DNA from 2 places in the Pedococcus sp. P2_D9 genome. Region 1 is predicted to be linked to the other one. Evidence: riboswitches for the same ligand, from Rfam matches in the RefSeq annotation. Region 1 holds a riboswitch; the other holds the start of a gene.
What was found. A riboswitch is a leader RNA that binds a small molecule or an ion and turns the genes downstream of it on or off. The one in region 1 is predicted to bind cobalamin.

Region 1 (11,879 bases):
CGCCCGCCTCACGCTCGCGGAGGCGCTGACTCGCCTGACCGCGAGGCAGCGTGCCGTCCTGGTTCTGCGCTTCTACGAAGACCGGACCGAGCGCGAGGCGGCCGAGGTGCTCGGCTGTTCGGTCAACACCGTGAAGTCCCAGACGCGCCACGCGCTGGAACGCCTCCGCATCCTCGCTCCGGAGCTCGCACTCACCTTTGGCAGGACGGAGGTTCGTCGATGAACACCCCACTCGGCACCGCCATGGCGGATCTGGTTCGTGACGTCGGGTCGGCCGGAGGTCCTCCCGTCGACGCGCTCTGGACCCGGGGCGCCCGCCGCAGGACCAGGATGCGTGTCGCCAGCGCCGCCGCCTTTGCAGCCCTCGTCGCGCTGCTGAGCTTCGTCGCCTGGCCGTCGCTGTCCGCCCCACCCGTGCCGGCCTCACCCCGACCGGTGCAGACGAACGCCCCGAACACCTACCCCTCGATCCTCGCCCACCCCTACTTCGCCCCGAACGTCCTCAGCGCCCATCGTCCGATGACCGCGGTCGTCCTCGACGGGACCACGGCCTTCGGCATCGACTCCCTCGGTGAGGCGTGGAAGGTGCCCGGTGCCGGACCGAGCCGGATGTACGCGGCGTTGTCACCCAGCGGTCGCTGGATGGTCGACGGCCTCGACGTCTACGACTTCGTGGCGGGCTCGAGTCGCCCCGTTCCCCAGCCGGGTGCCCCTGACGACTATCAGCTGTGGGCGGCCTGGTCGCCGGACTCGGGTCACTACGCGCGGGCCTACGGCTCGTCGTCGACCATCGTCGTCGCCACCCCCGAGGGGCCCCAGGTCCCGGTGCCCGCGCACACGCCGCTGGAGCAGGTCACGAGCGGCTTCCCCTTGGCTGGTGGCTGGCTGGACGACCGCACGCTCATGGTGACCTACAGCTCGCAGACCGACTCGACCCTCGACGTGTACACGTGGACCCTCGGCGACTCCTCGTGGCGGGCCGTCGGGCGCCTGACCTACCCGTCCGAGGCGACCCTCGAGCCCCAGGCGATGGCGGTGTCGCCGGACGGCCGCACCCTGGCGATCGGTGCGTCGCTGATGAACGCCTCCTACGACTCCTCGGTCATCACCTGGAACCTCACCGGAGTGCGGGAGACGGGTTTCGCCGCGAGTGGCACTGTCGTGCCGCTGCACTCCCGCTACTCCGTGGACGGGGTCACCTGGCAACGCGGCGTCCTCTTCGTCACCTCGAGAGGGCGCACGGGTCCGGTCGGGGGACCGGCCGCCGTCGAGAGCACGGCGGGCTTTGCCGGGCTGACGAGCTGGAGGGCCGATGCCTTCAGCGGCAAGCCCCACGTCAACCAGGCTGCGGTGTGGCGAGCCAGGCTGGTCGTGTGGATCACGATCCCGCTGGCCCTGCTGGGGGTCTGGCTGCTGTGGCGCCTGGGCGTCTGGACGGCTCGGCGCCTCGGCATCCTCGACGGGCCGCTGCCGCTCCGGTTCGACCCGACGTGGTGGCGCCGCTGAGACCGGGCCGGCCACCGGCGGGACCGCTCGGGCTGGGTTAGTCTCCGGACAAGGAAGGGAGACGCCAGTGCCAGTGCATCCCCGCACCACTCCGCAGTTCCGCTTCACCCTCAACGGAACGCCGACCGAGGTCGAGGTGGATGCGGGGGTCAGCCTGCTGGACCTCCTGCGCGAGCGCCTCGACCTCCCCGGGACCAAGAAGGGCTGCAACCAGGGCGCCTGCGGGGTCTGCACCGTGCTCGTCGACGGCCGCCGCGTGCTGGCCTGCCTCACCCTCGCGGTCCAGGTCGAGGGCCGGGAGGTCACCAGCATCGAGGGCGTCGGGTCACCCGAGACTCCGCACGACCTCCAGCGTGCGTTCGTCGGGGCAGACGGATTCCAGTGTGGCTACTGCACTTCAGGTCAGATCTGCTCGGCTCTGGGCATGCTGCGCGAGCTCGACGAAGGGGTGCCGAGCGCGGTCTCCGAGCGCCTCGCCTCACCGCCCGACCGCTCGAACCTCGAGGTGCGAGAACGCATGAGCGGCAACTTGTGCCGGTGCGGCGCCTACAACGGCATCGTGGAGGCCATCGAGTCCTATGCGAACACGGCGGGTGGTCACCGATGAAGCCGGTCTCGTATGCCGTGCCGGCAAGCATCGACGAGGCGCTGGCGGCCATCGTCGACCTGCCTGGTGCGAAGTTCCTCGGCGGTGGCACCAACCTGGTGGACCTCATGCGTGAGGGCATCGAGACGCCGGACGTCCTCGTCGACGTGTCCCGCCTCCCGTTCGCCGAGATCAAGGAGACCGCGGACGGTGGCCTGCGGATCGGTGCCGGAGTCAGGAACACCGATCTCGCCGCCGACCTGGCTGTGCGCCAACGCTTCCCAGTCCTCGCACAGGCGATTCTCATGGGGGCCTCCGGCCAGATCCGCAACATGGCGACTGTCGGGGGCAACCTCCTGCAACGCACGCGATGCCTCTATTTCTACGACCACGCCGCCGCGTGCAACAAGCGTGAGCGCGGTGCCGGTTGCGATGCTGCCGGGGGTCACAACCGGATGGGTGCGGTCCTCGGGGCCAGCGAGCACTGCGTGGCGGTGCATCCCTCCGACCTGGCTGTGGCTCTCGTGATGCTCGACGCGGAGGTCGAGGTCGCCAGCCGCGCCGGCGTCCGGACGATCCCGATCCAGGACTTCCACCGACTCCCGGGCGAGACGCCGGACGTGGACACCACCCTTGCGGCAGACGAGCTGATCACGGCGGTCACCGTCCCGGCGCAGCCACTGGCGGCCCGCTCCCGCTACCGCAAGGTCCGCGACCGTGCCTCGTACGCGTTCGCGCTGGTCTCCGTGGCCGCCGCCCTCGAGGTCACCGACGGCACGGTCTCGCAGGTGCGCGTCGCGCTCGGGGGAGTGGCCCACAAGCCTTGGCGGGCAACGACTCTCGAGCAGCATTTGACCGGGCAACCCGCCACGGACGAGGACTTCACGGCCGCGGCCCGTGCCGAGCTGGCGCAGGCCGTGGGCACGCCCAGCACCGAGTTCAAGATCGACCTCGCGGTCCGTACGATCACCGCCACCCTCCGGCGACTGCGCGACGAAGGAGGTGCGTCATGACCCTGGCGCCCGAGCGGACGACCCAAGCCGTAGCGCCGACGGAGAGCGACGAACGGACCGGTCCAGCCATCGGGAGGCCGGTCGACCGGGTGGACGGGCTCGCGAAAGCAACTGGCACAGCTCGGTTCTCGGCGGAGTACCCCTTGCCGGGCCTGACCCATGCCGTCCTCGTCCACGCGCCCATCGCCCGCGGTCGCATCACGTCACTCGACACTGCCCGGGCCGAGGCCCATCCGGGCGTGGTGCTTGTCCTGACCCACCACAACGCCCCGCGCCTCACCCCGCCACCGAGCCGGATGAACCCGATGGACCTCTCCACCATGGCCGCTGGGAGCTCCATCGCCTTCCTCAACACCGACGAGGTGCACGTCGACGGGCAGCCCGTCGCCGCCGTGGTGGCCGAGACCCTCGAAGCAGCCCAGTACGCCGCGTCCCTCGTCCAGGTGGAGTACCAGACCATCACACCCACGGCCGACTTCGACGCAGAGCTGCCCACCGCGACGCGGGTCCGCTCGATGCCGGTGATGCCCGCGACGGGAGGCAAGCGCGGTGACGCCCGCGCGGCATACGCGACGTCGCCGGTGAAGGTGGACCTGACCTTCACCACCCCACAGCACAACCACAACGCCCTCGAACCCCACGCGACCACGGCCGTCTGGGACGGCGGACGGCTCACCGTCTACGAGGGCTGCCAGAACATCGACTGGACCCAGAAGTTCCTGGCCAAGCGGTTCGACATTCCGGCCGGCGACGTCCACGTCGTGTCGAAGTACGTCGGCGGGGGTTTCGGCGGCAAGTCCAAGGTGTGGGCCGCGACGTTGATCGCCTGCATGGCCGCCAAGGTCGCGGAACGGCCGGTGCGGCTGGCCCTCACCCGCGAGGGCGTCTATCGCACCGTGGGTGGTCGGACCCCCACCCGTCAGCGCGTGGCGATCGGGGCCTCGCGAGCCGGTCAGATGGAGGCCCTCATCCACTCGGCCACGTCACGCAAGGGTCGTGTCGGCGGTGAAGCAGACCAGATCGTCGCGTGCAGCCTCGACCTCTACGACGCCTCGACGATCCTGGCCGAGCAGAAGGTCGTCGAGCTCGACCTCATGACGAACACCGCCATGCGTGCCCCCGGTGAGGCGCAGGGCAGCTTTGCCGTGGAGTCCGCCGTGGACGAGCTCGCCATCGAGCTCGGAATGGACCCGGTCGACCTGCGCCTGCTCAACCAGCCCGGCGAGAAGAGCCCGGTCCACGGAACGCGCTACTCCCACCGCAGGCTCGCGCAGACGCTCGAGCAGGGACGGGACCTGTTCGGGTGGGCCGATCGGCCGGCGCCGGGCACGCGCGACGGCAAGGACCTCGTCGGCTGGGGGGTGGCCGCCGCCATCCACCCGTCGTGGGAGTTCGTGGCCAACGTCCAGCTCACCGTTGATGCGACCGGCAGCGCCACGCTCGCCTGCGCCTTCCACGAGATGGGCATGGGCACGGCCACTGTCGTGGGCCAGATGGTCGCCGACTGCCTGGGGGTGCCGTTGGAGCGGGTGAACGCGCTCTACGGCGACTCCGACCTCCCCATGGGGCCGGGAGCGGGGGGCTCGGGCCAGACCGCGAGCCTGGCCGGCTCCATCGAGAAGGCGTGCCACGCCATGCGCAAGAGGCTGGACGCCCTGGCGTCCAAGGCAGGTATGCCGGACGGTTCCGACCCTGCCGAGGTCCTGACCCGCGCGGGCGAGCGTTCGCTCACAGTGCAGGTGGGTGCTGACTCCGGACCGAAAGCCATGTGGGGCCAAGTGCGGTTCCTCTCCAAGCTGGTGATGGACAGCAGGCGGTGGATGAAGGCCGCCACGGGGGCGCACTTCTGCGAGGTCAGGGTGGACGCCGACACCGGTGAGCTGCGAATCCGTCGGTGGGTCAGCGTCTTCGACGTGGGTCGGGTGGTCAACCCCAAGACGACCCACAGCCAGCTGCGCGGCGGGATCGTCATGGGTCTGGGCCTCGCGATGGGGGAGGAGACACTGATCGACACGCGGAGCGCGCGGATCATGAACCCGAGCCTCGCCGAGTACCACGTGCCTGTGCACGCGGATGTCCCCTTCCTGGACGTGCACACCCTCGACGACCCGGACCCCCAGATGCCCTTGGGCATCCTCGGGGCGGGCGAGGTGGGCATCGTCGGGGTCGGTGCAGCCGTCGCCAACGCCGTCCGCCACGCCACGGGGCGGCGCGTCACCGACCTGCCCCTGACGCTGGATCGCATCGTCGGCTGACTGCCCGTGGCGGGGCGCTCAACGGGACGAGGAGGAGGGCGGCCTGGACAGCTCCTCGACCGCCGCCTCGATGTCCTGGTCAGTGCGGTCCACCGGCTCCATGTACAACCTGGCGCCGGCGATCAGGTCGTCGCGCACCGTCACGATGATGACCCCGCGCATGGCAAAGGGCGAGCCGTCGGGGTGCTGACCCTGCCAGTCGAACTCACCCCACTCGGTGTCCCCGTCCACTGACGAGGCAAGCAGCTCGGCGTGGAAGTCGGGGACGCCCTCGAACACCGCGGTCCAGTTGGCCAGGACCTGGGCGCTTCCCTTGAAGGCACGGCCGGGGTGGACGGGCTGGGAGCTGTCGTAGTCGGCGGAGAAGTGGGACGCCATGCGCTGTGCGTCGTGGGCGTTCTGTGCCTCCGTGAGGCGCTCCAGGATCCTCATGACGCTGACGTTAGCCCTGTCATCCGCGCACCGACAGCACCTGCCAGCGACGGCGCCCCCTCGCGAGCTGCGGACACACAGGCATGCCTAGTCCCCGGGCGTGACCCAACCGGGCCATTGCCGTCCACCAGCCCTCGGCGCCAGCATCGACTCACGCACAATTCGCTGCGACGGAAGGGAATCCACATGAATCGTGCAACTCGCTCGATAGCGGCCAGTCTGATCCTCGCGGCCACCTGCGCAGTCCTCACTCCGGTCGCCGCATCGGCCGCGAGTGGACCGCTGGCTGGCAGGTGGACCTCGATCGACGCCGACGGCAGCACCCAGACGCTGGACATCAGGGGCTCAGGGCGCACTGTCTACGCGATGACCTACGTCGACGATGCCGCCACCAACGCCTGCGGCGGCAACCCAGCCCGGCTGTCCGGCCCCGGCTACACGGACGGCAGCGATGTGGTGATGGTCGCCTCCCTCGTCTGCCTACCGGGAGGCAACGTGGTGAGGGAACGTCTGACCATCGAGTTCCACTACGACGGAGGCGCGGGCACCCTCACCGACGCCTTCGGGATCGTCTGGCATCGCGCCCCCTGATCAGGGGGACAGACGGCCTTCAGCGGCTCTCTGCCTTGCGCAGGACCGACTCGAACTGCTTCCCCAGCGCTCGTGGCCCGGCGATGGGGATCAGGGCGGCGACGAGCTTGCCCCTGAACGAGTTGGGCAGCCGCGTGAGCGAGACGTGCAGGTCGGTGCCCCCGGCCGAGGGCACCAGCTCGTACCGCCAACCGCTGCCCGGTCCCCACAGGTTCGACTCCAGGGTGTCGATGGTGACGACGCCGGAGGAGGCGTTCCACGAGTAGCGTTCGCGCTCCCAGCCCATGCCGGTGCCCTCGGTCACCTCAGCCCAGTCCGGACCCTGTGCGTGGACCGTGAAGTGGGCCTCGTCGACGTTCGGCCACCACCGGGACCGGTCCGGGCCGAAGTCGGTGATCACGGCCATGACCGCGGTCGGCGACAAGCTGGTGTGGACGGTGAACCTGGTGGTCGCCATGCGCAGTGCTCTCCTTTTCTCGTGGGAACTTGCGGGCCTCGGTGAACCATCATCCGCCATCCGAGCACGAAGCTCCGCCGCCCTACCGACCGGTTGACCCGGTGGTGGGGCGGCGGAGCCCTGCTCCGATGCGCCTGACGTCACTTGACCTCGGCGCGGCGGACGATCAGCAGCCCGATGACCATGGGCAGGAGCAACCACAGGCCACCGGAGACTGCGAGGTGCTGCCACTGCTGGCTGGAGAGGTTGCCGTCGAAGAGGGGCATCTGCGAGTAGTTGAAGTCGGCCCACGGTTGCAGGTCGGCGAACCACTTCTGGTTCGCCGCCAGCAGACCGAGCAGCGGCGGCAGGACGAGGGTGTAGACGAAGTACGTGACGATCGCGCCAGGGGAGTTGCGGATGAGCAGGCCGAGCATGAAGCCGAAGACCATTCCGAGGACGCTGCCCAGGACGATCGTCGCGAAGTGGCCCACGGAGACGTTCCAGACCGGGTCCACGCCGGCGATGGCACTCCCGACGACCGTGCCGAGCACGCCGACGACGAGGGCGACGAACATCGACGCGACACCCACCGTGATGGCTGCGAGGAACTTGGCCCTGAGCACCCGACCGCGGTGCGGCACGAGGGTGAAGGTCGTCAGCCCGCTGCGCTGGCTCCACTCGCTCGTCACCGCGAGGATCCCGATCATGGGCAGGATCACGGTCATCGGCGCTCCGATCGCTGCCGCGAAGTTGTCGTAGGTGAGCTGGTCGTCGGGAGCGAACACGATGATGGCGGCCGTGGCGAGCACGCTGGTGATGACGATGCTGGCCATCAGCCAGAAGCCCGAGCGGGTGTCGAACATCTTGCGCAGCTCGACCCCGACGATGCGGGTCAGCGGGATCCGCGCGGCTGCTGTGCGCGTGCGGGGGGCGGGGGCGGCCGACTGGGAGGTCGGGGTCCGCAGGACGGTGGTGGTCATGCTGCTGCTCCTTCGCGCTGGGTGTCTGTCGTGAGCTCGAGGAACATCTCCTCGAGCCCGGCCCCGTCGGCGGTACGGAGCTCGGTGAGGACCAGGCGTGCGGCGAGCGCGATCTCGCCGACCTGGTCGGGTGCGGCGTCGGTGTGCACGCTGCCGTCTGGGTGGGGCGTGACGGCCAGGCCGGCATCCGCCATGGCCCGCGCCAGCGCGGCGGCGTCGCGTGCCCGGACCACGGTGCCGGCCGATGCGAGCAGGTCGGACTTGGTGCCCTGGGCCACGATCCGTCCGTTGCCGATGACCACGAGGTCGTCGGCGATGACCTCGATCTCGTGGAGGAGGTGGGAGGAGAGCAGGACGGTGCCGCCCTGGTCGGCGAACCCTCGCAGCAGGTCACGCATCCATCGGATCCCGGCCGGGTCGAGGCCGTTGGCGGGCTCGTCGAGGATGAGGACGTGCGGGTCGCCCAGGAGGGCGGTCCCGATGCCGAGGCGCTGGCGCATCCCCAGGGAGTAGTCGCGGACGCGCCGGTCGGCCTCGTTGTCGGTGAGGCTGACGAGCTCGAGCATCTCCTGGACCCGCGCCCGGGGCAGGCCCATCGTCCGCTGGGCGAGCGTGAGGATCTCGCGTCCGGTGCGGCCGGCGTGCTGTGCGGAGGCGTCCAGCAGGACTCCCACCTCGCGGCCCGGGTTGGGCAGGTCGGTGAACCGCTGTCCATCGACGGTGGCGGTACCGGAGGTGGCCGGGGTGAGGCCGACGATGATTCGCATGGTGGTCGACTTGCCTGCGCCGTTGGGGCCGAGGAAGCCGGTGACGCGGCCCGTGGCCGCGGAGAACGAGACGTCGTTGACGGCGGTCAGTCCACGTCCGTAGGTCTTCGTGAGTGATTCGACAGTGATCATGCCGAGAATCGTGGCGCTGACAGCCACGTGGACACATCGGGGACAGACCCCATGCTCACCCTGAGGCGACCCTGATTCCTCCTCAGGGGCGGTCGATCTCGGCGAACACCGGCCGTCCGAGGGTCGGGTCCTCGAGCAGCCGGCCGAAGTCGGTGGTGTTGCGCGAGATCGAGATGAGCAGTCGTCCGTCGGCCAGCGCGATCCCGGGGTGGGCGAGCGGCGCGTACTTGAGCTGTCCCGACGGGTCCTGGAACTCCGCCCTCGTCCCACGCTGAGCGGCCCAGGGGCCGACGGGCGACTCCGACGACCACGCGTAGACCGTGTTGCCGAGGTCGCCGTCCCGCTTGGAGACGATGACGAAGTGGCCGTCGACGGCGTCGACCGACAAGGTCTGGGAGACCCCGCCCTCGGCCGCGAGGACCACCGCAGCGCGATCCTGTTCCGACACCCAGGCCGCGCCGTCCCAGAACTGCCACGTGGAGCGGTCACGCGCGGCAGCCACCGGTGCGCGGGCGGCATACAGCGCTCGTCCGAAGGAGTGGCGAGTGGGGAGCCGGGTGCCGTAGACGTAGAGCCAGTCACCACTCACGGTCATCGCCGAGCCCCAGTTGACCTGGTCGGGCGCGGGGCTGTCGGGGGTGATGTCCAGCTGGTGCCGCAGCTGCGGGGCCCCACCGGTGGGCACCTCGAAAACCGTTGCGCTGCTGCCGAGGTACGTGAAGTCGAAGCTTCCCGCAACGCCACGACGGATGCGTGCGGTGGTGACGACGAGGAAGTCACCGTCCGGCCTCGACAGCGACACCACCGACATCGGCCAGTGGACGACGCCATCGGCGCGGTCGGGGATCGCCGGTCCCCGCGCTGAGGTCTCGACCTGGGACGTGCACAGTCCGCTCGTGACCAGCATGGAGTTGGCCACGATCCGCGGGGAGATCCCTTCGCGGCGCACTGTGTCGCCGAAGACCCACACGATCCGCTCATCGGGAAGTCGGGCACTGGCGCCGATGTCGCCGGCCTGCCACAACGGCAGGTCGAGGCCCGCGACGATCCGGTTGAGCTGGCCGACCGTCACCGTGGGCGGCCTCCCTGTGGAGGTCGCCACCGGGCAGGTCGGGGTGAGTCGGGGGTATGCCGGGGTGCCGGCAGGCGGTGCCGGCGCACCGCTTGGTGAAGGGGCGGAGCACCCCACCAGGGCAAGGAGGACGATTGCCGCGCTGGCCGCGAAGGGGATGGCGCGCCGCATGCAGGCAATCCTAGGGAAGCGACACGCCGACCCAACATGTGGTGCCGCGCTTTGGGCCAACCACCCGCATATGGTGTCTCTCGCTGGTCCGAAGGCCGCGCAATCGGTCTTCGGGGCAAGAGGGAACCCGGTGAGATTCCGGGACTGCCCCGCAGCGGTAAGCGGAAACGACCGCCGTCATCAAGCACTGCTCGCACACGCGGGTGGGAAGCGACGGCCAGTAGGAACCGAGTCGGCGACCCACCAGATCCGGGTCGCCGGCACGACACGTCCGCGAGTCCGAAGACCTGCCAGCGACCGTGCACACCGTGCGCGGTGAGTCGTGGCCTCGAGGGCGGGTCACACGACATGCGCAGCACCGCACCCCGTCGCCCTCGGCGACGCGCGTGGCTGCGTTGTCGTCTCCTCCTCGCGTCCGCGGCACCGATTCGCTCGCGAGGAGAGAGCAGTGACCGACACCAGCACCGACGTGGTCGACAGTGACGTCGTCCACCCCCCTGAGGCCGCCGAAGCGACGACCGCCCGACGCGCGACGATGGCCGTGCGCAAGCGCAACGGCGACGCCGAACCCGTCGACGTGATGAAGATCGTCCGCGCCGTGGAGCGGTGGTGCGACGACCTCGCCGAGGTCGACCCCATGGCGATCGCCACCCGGACCATCAGCGGCCTCTACGACGGAGCCACCACCGCCGAGCTCGACCGACTGTCCATCCAGACGGCGGCAGAGATGACCGCGGCCGAGCCGGAGTACTCCCGGCTCGCAGCCCGGTTGTTGTCGAACTACATCGACAAGGAGGTCCGCGGGCAGCAGATCGCGTCGTTCAGCCAGGCCGTCCGCCTCGGGCACCTCGAGGGACTGATCGGTGACGAGACCGCTGCCTTCGTCGAGGCCAACGCGCGCAAGCTCGACCACGCCGTCGACGTGTCCAACGACCGGCGGTTCGAGTACTTCGGGCTGCGCACCGTCTACGACCGCTACCTGCTGCGCCACCCCGACACCCGGTTGGTCATCGAGACCCCCCAGTACTTCCTGCTCCGGGTGGCCTGCGGCCTGTCGCACACACCTCAGGAAGCGATCGCCTTCTACCAGCTGATGGCCTCGCTGGCCTACCTGCCCAGCTCTCCCACCCTGTTCAACTCCGGCACGCGGCACACCCAGATGTCCTCCTGCTACCTCGTCGACTCGCCCCAGGACGAGCTGGAGTCGATCTACGACCGTTACACCCAGGTCGCCAAGCTGTCCAAGTTCGCTGGTGGCATTGGGATCTCGTGGTCGCGGGTGCGGTCCCGTGGGGCGCTGATCCGTGGCACCAACGGTCACTCCAACGGCATCGTCCCGTGGCTGCGCACCCTCGACTCGTCGGTCTCCGCGGTCAACCAGGGCGGTCGCCGCAAGGGAGCCGCGTGCGTCTACCTCGAGCCGTGGCACCCCGACATCGAGGAGTTCCTCGAGCTGCGCGACAACACCGGCGAGGACGCCCGCCGAGCGCACAACCTCAACCTGGCCAACTGGGTCCCGGACGAGTTCATGCGCCGCGTCGAGGCCGACGAGCAGTGGAGCCTGATCGACCCGAACGAGGTGCCCGAACTCCCGGACCTGTGGGGTCCGGCCTTCGAGGCTGTGTATGCCGCGGCGGAGCGCGACGGACGCTTCGTGCGCCAGGTCAGCGCTCGCGAGCTCTACGGCAAGATGATGCGGACCCTGGCCCAGACCGGTAACGGCTGGATGACCTTCAAGGACGCCAGCAACCGGACGTGCAACCAGACCAGCGACGACCAGGTGCCCGGCGCGCCGGTCGTCCACCTCTCCAACCTGTGCACCGAGATCATCGAGGTCTCCAGCAACGACGAGACGGCCGTGTGCAACCTGGGTTCGGTCAACCTGGCCCAGCACCTGACCGGTGGTCGCGACGCAATGGACTGGGACAAGCTGCG
Region 2 (11,879 bases), on a different contig from region 1:
TCGAGCAGCTCGACGAGCGAGGGCACGTGACGTTCGAGCCGCAGGCCGACGATGGCGCGCCCTGCCGCGTCGAGCGAGTCGAACGTCGCGAGCACCGTGAGCGCGGGGTCGGGCGCAGGCACGAGCCGGGTGGTCACCTCCGTGATGACGCCGAGGGTGCCCTCGGACCCGACGAACAGCCCGGTCAGGTCGAGTCCGGCCACACCCTTGGCGGTGCGGTGGCCGGTGCGGATCACCTCGCCCCCGGGCAGCACAACCTGCAGGGCGCGCACGTAGTCGGCGGTGACGCCGTACTTGACGCAGCACAGCCCGCCCGCGTTGGTCGCGACGTTGCCGCCGATCGTGCAGAACGCCGAGCTCGCGGGATCGGGTGGGTAGAACAGGCCCTGCGCCGCGGCGGCGTCCTTGAGGTCCTTCGTCACGACCCCGGGGCCTAGCACCGCCAGGCCCTCGAGCGGGTCGATGGTGGTGATCCGGTCGAGCCCCTCCAGGTTGAGGACCACGCCGCCCTCGATCGCCACCGAGCTGCCCGTGAGGCTGCTGCGGGCACCTTGGGGCACGACCGGCGTGCGCGTCTCGTGGGCCCACCGCATTACTTCGACCACGTCGCCCAGGTCTCGGGCCCGCACGACCTCGAACTGGTGGGGAGCCGTGGCACCCACCGACTCGTCCACGGCGTAGGTGGCCTTGACGTCGGGGTCGGTGACGGCGCGGATGGGCAGCGAGGTGTCCGTGCTCATCCTCGGAGCGTATGCCGCGGGGCCGGCTCCTCGCCGCTGCGCCGGTCCACGAAACCCGCCTCTGCGTCGAAGGCGGCTCGGCGGGAGGCCCGCCGCAGGGTCCCGAGGACCGCTCGGCCGGTGACCGCGATGAGGACGACGTTGGTCAGGGCTCGCCCGATGTCCCACCAGAGCGAGGTGGCCAGTGAGAAGACCCCGAACCGGCGCAGGTTCTCCCAGGGGGCGGCACCCGCCACGAACGAGACGTCGCTGGCGAGCCCGCTGGCGAACGGCCAGAAGGAGAAGTTGAGGGCCACGCCGTAGAGGAGCCCGGACACCGCGCCATAGGCGGCCAGCGTGACGAGCTCCCAGCGCGCCGGCACGCGGGGCAGCAGGCCTGCGCCGAGGCCGACCCAGGCGGCGCCCAGCATCTGATAGGGCAGCCAGGGCCCGACACCGCCGGTGATGAGCGCGGACGCGAAGAGCGTCGTGGACCCCAGGACGAACCCGAAGCCTGGACCGAACACCCGGCCCCCGAGGACGAGCAGGAAGAAGACCGTCTCCAGACCGGCGGTGCCGGCGCCGAGCGGGCGCAGCGCGGCACCCACGGCCGACAGAACGCCGAGCATCGCCACCGCCTTGACGTCGAGCCCTCCCTCGCTGATCTCGAACAGCACCACCGCCATCAGCAGCGGCAGGAGCAGGGCGAACAGGAGCGGCGCGTCGGCGCTGTGGCCGAGGCGGGAGTCCGCGGTGGCGAACAACGGCCAGCCGAACGCGAGCAGCCCGGCGACCGACACGAGGACGAGCGCCACGGTGGAGCGAGGACGAAGCGCGATCACCCTGATCGGTGAGGCCATCAGCGCACCCCTCCCGCCGTCGCCGTGACCGCGGCCTGCACCTGGTCGAGCCGGAGGAGCCGGGTCGGCGCGAGGACCTTGGCGACCTGAGGCGCGAACGCGGGGGAGTCACACAGGATGTTCGCCGCCGGGCCGTCAGCGACGACCCTGCCTTCCGACATCACGACCACGCGGTCGGCGACGTTCGCGGCGAACTCCACGTCGTGGGTCGCCACCACGAGGGCGCGGCCGCTGGCCGCGAGGTCGCGCAACAGGTCGCCGAGGACCGCCTTGGCGGGGTAGTCCAGACCGCGTGTGGGCTCGTCGAGCAGCAACGCGCCCGGTGCGGCAGCGAGCTGGATCGCGAGAACGAGGGCGAGCTGCTGCCCCTCGGAGAGGTCGCGTGGATGGTGGTCGTCGGGTATGCCGGGTGCGAGCCTGTCGAGGGTGGCCCGCGTCGAGCCGGGCTCCGCTGCCGCCTCGTGGTCGGCCTGGCGGCACTCGGCTCCCACCGAGTCGAGGTAGAGCAGGTCTGGCGCACTCTGGGGCACCAGCCCGATGTGGCTGCGCCGGACCTTGGGGGACTCGGTGGCGGGGTCGACCCGGCCACCCGTGGCGGTGAGGACGGTGACCTCGCCCGCGCTGCGGCTGCCCGTGCCGTGCAGGGCCCACAGGAGCGAGGACTTGCCGGAGCCGTTGCGACCCATGAGGACAGCGACCTCTCCATCGTGCAGGGAGAGGTCGACCGAGCGCACGGCGGCCACGCTCCCGTGCCTGACGTCCACGCCCACGGCTGCAACCCGATCGTGGCCACCCGTGGTTGAGGTGACAGGCGCGGGAGCGGTGGGGGACCCGTCGGCGGCAGCGTCTGCGGCGCGGGTCAGGTCCCGTCGAAGGGTGGTCGCGGCCCGCCTGGCGTCACGGACCGTCAAGGGCAGCGGTTGCCAGCCGGCCCATCGACCGAGGTGGACGACCGGTGGGGCGAGCGGAGCGGTGGCCATGACGTCCCGCGGGAGGCCGTCGCTGACCGTGCCGTCGTCCGCCACCAGGATCACGCGGTCCGCGGTGCCGACGATGCGCTCGAGCCGGTGTTCGGACAGCACCACTGTCAGGCCCAGGTCGTGGACCAGGCGCGACAGCGTCGCGAGGACCTCCTCGGCTCCCGTCGGGTCGAGCGCCGACGTGGGCTCGTCGAGGACCAGCAACCGGGGGCTCGCGGTGAGGACCGAGCCGATGGCGACGCGCTGCTGCTGGCCACCGGACAGGTCGCGCAAGGGCGCATCCCGCAGGTCCGCGATCCCGAGCAGGTCGAGCACCTCCTCGACGCGGCGTCGCATCGCCGGGGGATCGAGGGCGAGCTGTTCGAGCGTGTAGGCCAGCTCCTCCTCCACCGTGTCGGTCACGAAGCCGGCCAGCGGGTCCTGCCGCACCACCCCCACGATGCCGGCGAGGTCCCTCGGACGGTGCGTGCGGGTGTCCCGACCGCAGACGGTGACCCGTCCGGAGAGGTGGCCACCGGTGAAGTGCGGGACGGTTCCGTTGACGGCGCCGAGGAGGGTGGTCTTCCCCGAGCCCGTGCGGCCGGTGACGACGACGAGCTCCCCCTCCTCGAGCACGAACGACGCCTCGCGGAGGGCGGGGCGGGGGCTGCCGGCATACCGGATGGTCACGGCGTCGAACACGACCGGCGCCCTGGGGTCGGTGCTCATCGACCACCACTCCTTCGGGCTGCCGGAGGGGCCGGAGCCACGAGGGCGGGCACGGCGGCCAGCAGGATCCCCAGCACGGCGAGGAGTGGCAGCGCCGGTGCCGCCAACGGCTGGATCGGCAGGGCGAGGGCGTCGGGTGCTCGCCCGGCCTGGACCACCATGAGTGCAGCGGCCGCCACCCCGGCCCCGGCGACCAGCCACTCCGGGAGGGCCCACGGGTCGGGCCGGTAGACGCTGCGCTGCACGCTTGCGCCACCGACGCGCACGCCGATGGCGGACAGGGCCAGCCCCAGGGCAAGCATCGGCATCCCGATCACTGCCGGTGCGGTGCCGTCGAGCAACCCGTACATGCCGACCCCGGCGCCCATCAGCCCGGAGAGGGTCAGCGCCCCGGTGAGGCGGCGGGTGGCGGCCGACTGCTCGGAGCGTCGGCCGTAGCCGCGCGAGTCCATCGCCGAGGCGAGGGACAACGACCGGTCGAGGGTGTCCTGCAGCACGGGCAGGGCGACCCGGCCGACCGACCTGATCCCGCCACCGCCCTCGCCGCGCAGCACCCTGGCGCGACGCACGCGTTGGACACTCTCGGCGAGCTGCGGGGCCACGGTCACGGAGATGACGACGGCGGTGCCGATCTCGTGCAGGGCGCTGGGCAGGGCGCGAAGCAGCCGTTTGGGGTTGGCCAGCGCGTTGGCGGCCCCGATGCACGCGATCAGGCTCGCGAGGCGCAGCCCCTCGGCGGCGGCAGCGAGGACGCCCTCGAGGTAGAGCGGGCCCAGCACCGTGATGCCGGGGAGCTCGACGCTCGGCAGCCAGTAGAGCCGCGTGGTGCCGAACTTGAAGCCCACCAGCACGTGCAGCACCACCCTGAGCACGATGATGAACCCGCCGAGCACGAGGTAGAGCCGGAACGCACGCGACCACGGCGAGCTGCCGCGCCTGGCCGCGACGACCAGGCTGGCCACGCTCACGGCCAGCAGCAGCAGGAGCGGGTTGTTCGTGCGCGAGCAGGCCACCGCCAGCCCGATCGCCCACACCCACCAGGCGACGGGGTGCAGGTGACGGGACAGCGGTGTGCCGGCGGCGCGCACGAGCGGCTACGCGGTTCCTCGACGACGCACTGCGAGGTATGCCGCGCCGGCACCGACCAGCCCCACCAGACCGAGGCCAGCGAGCAGGGTCAGCGGCGAACCGGAGTCGGGCGTGGCCGATGCTGCGTTGTCCGACTCACCGCTGCCGGTGGAGCCGGCGGAGGTGGTGCCCGATGACGTCGCGGAGGTCGTGGTGGTGCCTGGCGAGGTCGTGGTGGTCGACGGCTTGGCGCCCGGAGTCGCGCTGCTCGGCGATCCCGGCCGGGTGCCGGCGCCAGCGCCTGTGCCGGCACCGGCGCCGGCCGCGGGGGTCGAGCCGGAGGTGCTGGAGCTGCTGGGCCGGGCCGGGGTGGTGCCCGCGGGTTTGGGTGCGGGTGGCTTGCTCGACGAGCTGGAGGCGCTCGGCTTGGGCGACGGCTTGGGCGTGCTCGGGCTGGCAGCCGGAGGCGGGCTGCTGGGGGCGCCGCCGGACCCGAACGCGAACCCGATCACGGTGCCCGGGGCGGGGTTGTAGCTGGCCACCCCCGAGCTGCTGTAGGTCCACGATCCACCGCGCGAGGCATGGAAGAACGCCCAGTAGGCGTTGGCCGGCGGCATCTGGACGCACGGGTCGCTGGCCGGTGTCCCGTTGATCCGGCACACGACGGTGCCGGGGTAGCGCTGGGGGCTCACCACCGTGGCCACGGCCTTGAGGGCGGACATGGCCGACGCCGGATCGCCAGGCGCGCAGGACGTTGACGAGCTGGATCCGTAGTCGATGACGACGGTGACCCCGGACGTGCCCGAGCACGCCGCCGCCTGGGCGGCCCCGCCCGGGAGGGCGAGGCCGCCGGCGACGACGAGTCCGGCGACGGCGACGAGGCGCGCGAGCAGCCGCATCAGGCGTGCACGCCCTTGCGCCGTGCCAGCACGATGGCCCCTGCTCCGGTGAGCAGCAGCAGCGCTCCGAGGAGGGTCGCCGCCGCCACATCGGCACCGGTGAAGGCCAGGTTGCCGGGCACGGCCGATCCGGGGTCGGAGGGGTCGGCCGGCGCCGGCGCGGCCGCGGTGGTGCTGGTGCCGGCACTGTTCGAGCTCGTCGAGCTGGTCGAGGAGGTCGTGGTGGAGGTCGTGACCGCGGGGCAGTCGAGTTCGGGCGCCGTGGCGTCGGCGCCGACGGCCGACACTGCGTACAGCGGCGTGCCGGCGAGTGCGAGGGCGGCCTGCGACGTCGAACGACGGTCCTGGTCCACAGGGGCTGCGGCGGTTCCGGCGTCTGCCTGGTCGTCGTAGGCGGTCTGGTCGTAGGCGATGCCACCGCGAACGCCTGCCGGGAACGTGCAGCCGTACTGCAGTGCGGCGACGAACGATGCGGCGCGACGAGCATTGGCGCTGCGTCCACCTGCCAGGAAGGCCTGTCCGGCGAGACCGGTGGTGTTGGCGTTGAGTCCTGTCTGGGGTCCGCCGCCTCCGACACCCCCCGACGCTGCCTGGCGCGTGGCGAGGTAGTCGAGGCCTGCGCTGACCTGAGCCGTCGCGCCGCCGATCGCGATCAGGGCCTGGACGGCCATGGCCGTGGCATCCGGGTCCGCGGAGGCAGGATCGGTGCAGCCGGCATCGGTCATGAACAGCAGGAAGCCACCGTTCGAGCACTGCTGGGTCAGCAGGTACGCCCGCGATGGGGCGCTCGTGGTGACGGCGGCCCGGTGCAGTCCGATGAGGGCGAGTGACTGGCCGAACGTGTTCGAGAAGTCGCCGTACTGCGACTGGTCCGAGAACCGGCCGTTCTGTGCCTCTCGCGCCTGCAGGGTCGCGACGAGGTTCTGACCCCCGAAAGCGGTCGGGTCCACACCTTGCGCGATGGCGACGTTGAGGAGCTTCGCGACCGCGCCCGCCGCGATCTCATTGGGATCGCCGAAGCCGACGTAGTCGAGGACGTGGTTGGCGAGGTACGCGGTGGTCAGGGCGGCCTCATCCTGCCCGGCCCCCGCTGCCGCGAGCGCCAGCACGGCGTCCGCGGTGACGCCGTAGTCGGCGAACGTGCCGAAGCCGGGGACCACGGTGGAGAAGTGGTGCTGGCCTGCGGCAAGCTCCCTGACGAGGTAGCCGGCGGCGACCAGGGCCGGGTCGGTGGAGGTCTCGGGGAGGACGGCGGCAGCGTTCAGCCCATACCGGCCCGCCCGGCCGCCGGGGACCAGTCCGAGGGTGGGGGAGGTGGTCTTGGCGGCGCTCGACTTGGTCAACCCGGTGGTGGCGGTCGTGGTGCTGGGAAGGGTGCTCGTCCCGGTGGTGGTCGAGCCTGTGGCGGACGTGGTCGTCGAGGTGTCGCTGGGGGGCGGGGTCGTGGTGGTGGCCGAGGTCGAGCCGGTGGGCTCGCTCGTGGCGCTGCCGGTCCCGGTGCTCGTGGTCCCGGTGCTCGTCGTGCTCGTGGTGCTGACCGGGGTGGGCTCGGTCGTCCCGGCGAACGCCGCGCCGGGCAGGACCAGGGCTGCCCCCAGTGTCAGGGCCAGTGCAGCGGCCGGACGGGCGCTGCGGAGGGTGCGGTGCATGGTGCCTCTTCACTGCGAACGGTGTCGCGACGGGTGCACCGGCACCAGAACGTGAAAGACCCCCGGCGTCGCTGGAGCGACATCGGGGGGCGGCCTCGGACCTGGTGTCCGGGCTCCGCCCCGCGTACCTCGACGGAAATGGAGCCGCTTCGCGATCCAGGTGTTCCGGCTCGCCGCGTTTCACTGCGGCCTACGGTTGCGGGTCAGCGCCGGAGTTGGACCGGCTTCCCCTGGTGTCGCGTCGTGGTGTTGCCCTGGGGCAACGCCGCTCAGACTACACCGCAGCACGGTGCCCTTCCGCCGCGCGGACGTGCCCTTCGTCACGGCCCGCTAGACTTGGGTGCACAGGCACTGAACCGGCCATCACCGGGGAGCCTCCGGAAGAACGGTCACGGCGCCACGCGGCATACGCGCGGGGTGGTGGCTCACTAGAACCGGACGGGTGGGTCCGTCACAACCTCGAGCAAGAGCGGTCGTATGCCGCGGGCCTCCTCGGGCGCGTGGGTGCGGCAAGCGAGGTGGTACCGCGGTGCCGCCGGGAATCCCGGCGATGTCGTCCTCGTGTGAAGAACACGAGTGATGTGAGGACCGCCGACACCATGACCTATCCGAAGGTCTCCAGCCACACCGAGCCCTCTGGCGTGCCCGCCTCGCCCCGATTTCCCGAGATCGAGGAGCGGATCCTCAGGTACTGGGACGAGGACGGCACCTTCGTCGCGTCGGTGGAGAACCGGTCGGCGGGCACGAACGGTGACAACGAGTTCGTCTTCTACGACGGGCCGCCGTTCGCCAACGGGCTGCCGCACTACGGCCACCTGCTGACCGGCTACGTCAAGGACCTCATCCCGCGCTACCAGACGATGCGCGGACGCCGGGTCGAGCGACGGTTCGGGTGGGACACCCACGGGCTCCCCGCGGAGCTCGAGGCGATGAGCCAGCTCGGCATCAAGACCAAGGACGAGATCCTCGAGCTCGGGCTGGAGAAGTTCAACGCCAAGTGCCGCGAGTCCGTGCTGAAGTACACGGGGGAGTGGCGCGACTACGTCACCCGTCAGGCGCGCTGGGTGGACTTCGACAACGACTACAAGACCCTCAACCCCGACTACATGGAGTCGGTCATCTGGGCCTTCAAGGCGTTGTACGACAAGGGCTACGTCTACGAGGGCTTCCGCGTGCTGCCCTACTGCTGGAACGACCAGACCCCGCTGTCCAACCACGAGCTGCGCATGGACGACGACGTCTACCAGAACCGCCAGGACCCGGCTGTCACCGTGGGCCTGCGCCTGGAGACCGGCGAGCTCGCGCTGGTCTGGACGACGACGCCGTGGACCCTGCCCGCGAACCTCGGCATCATGGTCGGCCCCGACATCGACTACGTCGTGGTCGAGTCCGACGTCACCGGCACCACCGAGCGCTACCTCATCGGTGAGGCGCGCCTCGCGGCCTACGCCAAGGACCTGTTCGGCGCAGACACCTCCGACGGCACCGACCCGGTCGACCCGCAGTCGCGCGTCGTGGAGCGGCTCAAGGGCAGCGACCTCGTCGGCCGGTCGTTCACCCCGCCCTTCTCCTACTACCTGGGCCACGAGCGTGCGCACAGGGTCTTCCCGGCGGAGTTCGTCACCACCGAGGACGGCACCGGGCTGGTCCACACGGCCGGCGCCTTCGGTGAGGAGGACAAGATCGTCACCGATGCCGCCGGCATCGAGCCGGTCATCCCCGTCGGTCCCGACGGCTGCTTCACCTACCCGGTGACCGACTACGAGGGTGTCCAGGTCTTCGACGCCAACGCGATGATCATCGACCACCTGAAGGCTCGGACGCGCGGTGAGGGCGAGACTGGTTCGGTCACCGAGGGCACCGTCCTGCTGCGCCGGGAGACCTACGACCACTCCTACCCGCACTGCTGGCGCTGCCGGCAGCCGCTGATCTACATGGCTGTCTCGAGCTGGTTCGTCGAGGTCACCAAGTTCAAGGACCGGATGCTCGAGCTCAACGAGCAGATCACCTGGGTGCCCGAGCACGTCAAGCACGGCCAGTTCGGCAAGTGGCTCGAGAACGCCCGCGACTGGTCGATCTCACGAAATCGCTTCTGGGGCAGCCCCATCCCGGTGTGGAAGTCGGACAACCCGGAGTACCCACGCCTTGACGTCTACGGCTCGTTCGCCGAGCTGCAGGCCGACTTCGGCGTGGAGGTCACGGACCTGCACCGGCCGTTCATCGACAACCTCACGCGGCCGAACCCCGATGACCCGACCGGGCAGTCCACCATGCGCCGGGTCGAGGACGTCCTCGACGTCTGGTTCGACTCGGGGTCGATGTCGTTCGCGCAGGTGCACTACCCGTTCGAGAACGCCGAGTGGTTCGAGCACCACTTCCCGGGTGACTTCATCGTCGAGTACATCGGCCAGACGCGGGGGTGGTTCTACACCCTGCACGTCCTGGCGACGGCGCTGTTCGACCGACCTGCCTTCTCGTCCTGCGTGAGCCACGGCATCGTGCTCGGCTCGGACGGCCAGAAGATGTCGAAGTCCCTGCGCAACTACCCCGACGTGCGTGAGGTCTTCGACCGCGACGGCGCCGACGCCATGCGGTGGTTCCTCATGTCGAGCCCCATCCTCCGGGGCGGCAACCTGGTCGTGACCGAGCAGGGCATCCGTGACGGCGTGCGCCAGGTGCTCATCCCGCTGTGGAACACCTGGTACTTCTTCTCCTTGTACGCCAACGCTGCTGGTGGCGGACAGGGCTACGAGGCGAAGTGGTCGACGGCCTCCACCGACCCGCTCGACCGCTACCTGCTGGCCAAGCTCGGCGAGTACGTCCGCACCATGCAGGAGCAGCTGGACGGCTACGAGGTCGCCAACGCCTGCGAGACGACCCGTGGCTTCCTCGACGTGGTGACCAACTGGTACGTCCGCCGCTCGCGCGAGCGCTTCTGGGACACCGGGACGGGCACGGGCTCGGGTTCGGAAGGCCGCGGTGCGGAGCAGGCGTTCGACACCCTCTACACCGCCCTCGAGGTCGTCTGCCGCGTGGCGGCGCCCCTGCTTCCTCTCACCACCGAGGAGATCTGGCGAGGACTGACAGGCGGCCGTTCGGTGCACCTCACCGACTGGCCGGACCACACCGACCTGCCGGCAGACCACGCCCTGGTCTCGGCCATGGACCGGGCCCGCGAGGTCTGCTCCGTGGCGTCGTCCCTGCGCAAGGCAGGTGGTCTGCGGGTGCGACTGCCACTCCAGGACCTCACCGTCGTGACGTCAGACGCGTTGTCGCTCAAGGACTTCGGCGGGATCATCGCCGACGAGGTCAACGTGCGCACTGTCACCCTCCGCGACCTCGGCGACGCCAGCGAGGCCGACTTCGGCATCACGCAGCGGCTCACCGTCAATGCCCGGGCAGCCGGTCCGCGGCTCGGGCGTGACGTCCAGCAGGCCATCAAGGGCAGCAAGTCCGGCGACTGGTCCGTGGCGCCCGATGGCACGGTGACTGCTGGGGGGCTGGACCTCGTCGAGGGGGAGTACACCCTCGAGATGGTGGTCGACTCGGAGCAGCAGGGCGGGGCCAAGGCCACGGCGATGCTGCCCGGTGGCGGCTTCGTGGTGCTCGACACCGAGGTCACCGCCGAGCTGGCCCAGGAAGGTCTCGCACGTGACGTCGTGCGGGCTGTCCAGCAGGCCCGCCGTGAGGCCGGTCTCGACGTGTCGGACCGGATCTCGCTGACCGTCACGGGGTCCCCGGCCGTCTGGGAGGCGACTGTGGCCCACCAGGCCCTGATCGTCGAGGAGACCCTGGCGACCCAGTTCGGCAGTGCCCCCCAGCTCGACGCGCTGCCCCAGCGCGAGGACGTCGCGGAGGCCACGGTCGGCGACGGCGAGCCGGTGCGCATCAAGGTCATGAAGCTCTGACGGAAGGAAGACTGAAACCCATGCCTGCCCCTGATGCCGCCCAGCGCGAGGCCGCGCACAACCTCGAGGTCATCAAGGCGATGCGAGAGGCCGAGGAGGCCATCCTCGCCCGCGCCCCCGAGCACGACCTGCAACCGAGCCTGGACCGGATCGCCGCGGTCATGGAGCTCCTCGGCGACCCCCAGCGCACCTACCCGGTCATCCACCTCACGGGGACCAACGGCAAGACGTCGACGACCCGGATCATCGACTCGCTGCTGCGTGAGATGGGCCTGAAGACGGGGCGGTTCACCTCACCCCACCTGCACAGCGTGCGCGAGCGGATCGCTTTCTCCGGCGAGCCGATCAGCGCCGAGAAGTTCCTCGAGGCCTACGACGACGTGCTGCCCATCATCGAGATCGTCGATGCCCGGTCGGTCGCCGACGGGGGGCCGCGGATGACCTACTTCGAGGTCCTCGTGGCCGTTGCGTATGCCGCGTTCGCCGACGCCCCCGTCGACGTCGCCATCGTGGAGGTGGGCTTGGGCGGCAGCTGGGACGCCACCAACGTGGCTGACGGTTCGGTCGCCGTCGTCACTCCCATCGCGCTGGACCACCAGCACTTCCTCGGCAACGACGTCGTCGACATCGCCACCGAGAAGTCCGGCATCATCAAGCCCGACTCCGTGGCGGTCATCGGTGTCCAGGAGCCGGACGTCGCCCAGATCCTCGCCGACCGTGCGGCCGAGGTCGGCGCCCGGATCGCGTTCGAGGGCAACGACTTCGGCTTGCTGACAAGGGACGTGGGTGTCGGCGGGCAGCAGATCGCCATCCGTGGTCTGGGTGGCGACTACGAAGACCTGTTCCTGCCCCTCCACGGCGCGCACCAGGCGCACAACGCCACGCAGGCCCTGGTCGCCGTGGAGGCGTTCTTCGGTGGGGGAGAGCAGCGGCTGGATCCCGACATCGTCCGGGCGGGCCTCGCCCGGGTCGCCTCGCCGGGTCGCCTCGAGATCGTGCGGCGTTCACCGACCGTCATCGTGGACGCAGCGCACAACCCCGCTGGCGCGATGGCACTGCGGGACGCCCTGGAGGACTCGTTCAACTTC

Region 2: it holds a riboswitch for cobalamin, as region 1 does, so the genes downstream of both, AC1DXJ_RS17170 (prenyltransferase/squalene oxidase repeat-containing protein) here and AC1DXJ_RS02530 (ribonucleoside-diphosphate reductase subunit alpha) in region 1, are expected to answer to the same signal.

Annotation. Positions count from the first base shown of each region.
Region 1 is NZ_JBFUEI010000001.1:529,589-541,467, reverse strand. Features, by position in the region: gene AC1DXJ_RS02585 (SigE family RNA polymerase sigma factor) at 1-223, shown strand, start outside; gene AC1DXJ_RS02580 (NHL repeat-containing protein) at 220-1,506, shown strand; gene AC1DXJ_RS02575 (2Fe-2S iron-sulfur cluster-binding protein) at 1,574-2,113, shown strand; gene AC1DXJ_RS02570 (FAD binding domain-containing protein) at 2,110-3,105, shown strand; gene AC1DXJ_RS02565 (xanthine dehydrogenase family protein molybdopterin-binding subunit) at 3,102-5,360, shown strand; gene AC1DXJ_RS02560 (nuclear transport factor 2 family protein) at 5,379-5,792, opposite strand; gene AC1DXJ_RS02555 (hypothetical protein) at 5,979-6,383, shown strand; gene AC1DXJ_RS02550 (SRPBCC family protein) at 6,403-6,840, opposite strand; gene AC1DXJ_RS02545 (ABC transporter permease) at 6,981-7,802, opposite strand; gene AC1DXJ_RS02540 (ATP-binding cassette domain-containing protein) at 7,799-8,701, opposite strand; gene AC1DXJ_RS02535 (DUF4185 domain-containing protein) at 8,784-9,944, opposite strand; cobalamin riboswitch at 10,012-10,253, shown strand; gene AC1DXJ_RS02530 (ribonucleoside-diphosphate reductase subunit alpha) at 10,393-11,879, shown strand, end outside.
Region 2 is NZ_JBFUEI010000012.1:67,664-79,542, forward strand. Features, by position in the region: gene AC1DXJ_RS17145 (FAD-binding oxidoreductase) at 1-740, opposite strand, end outside; gene AC1DXJ_RS17150 (ECF transporter S component) at 737-1,579, opposite strand; gene AC1DXJ_RS17155 (ABC transporter ATP-binding protein) at 1,579-3,267, opposite strand; gene AC1DXJ_RS17160 (energy-coupling factor transporter transmembrane component T) at 3,264-4,355, opposite strand; gene AC1DXJ_RS17165 (hypothetical protein) at 4,362-5,234, opposite strand; gene AC1DXJ_RS17170 (prenyltransferase/squalene oxidase repeat-containing protein) at 5,234-6,883, opposite strand; cobalamin riboswitch at 6,987-7,113, opposite strand; gene ileS (isoleucine--tRNA ligase) at 7,483-10,791, shown strand; gene AC1DXJ_RS17180 (bifunctional folylpolyglutamate synthase/dihydrofolate synthase) at 10,812-11,879, shown strand, end outside.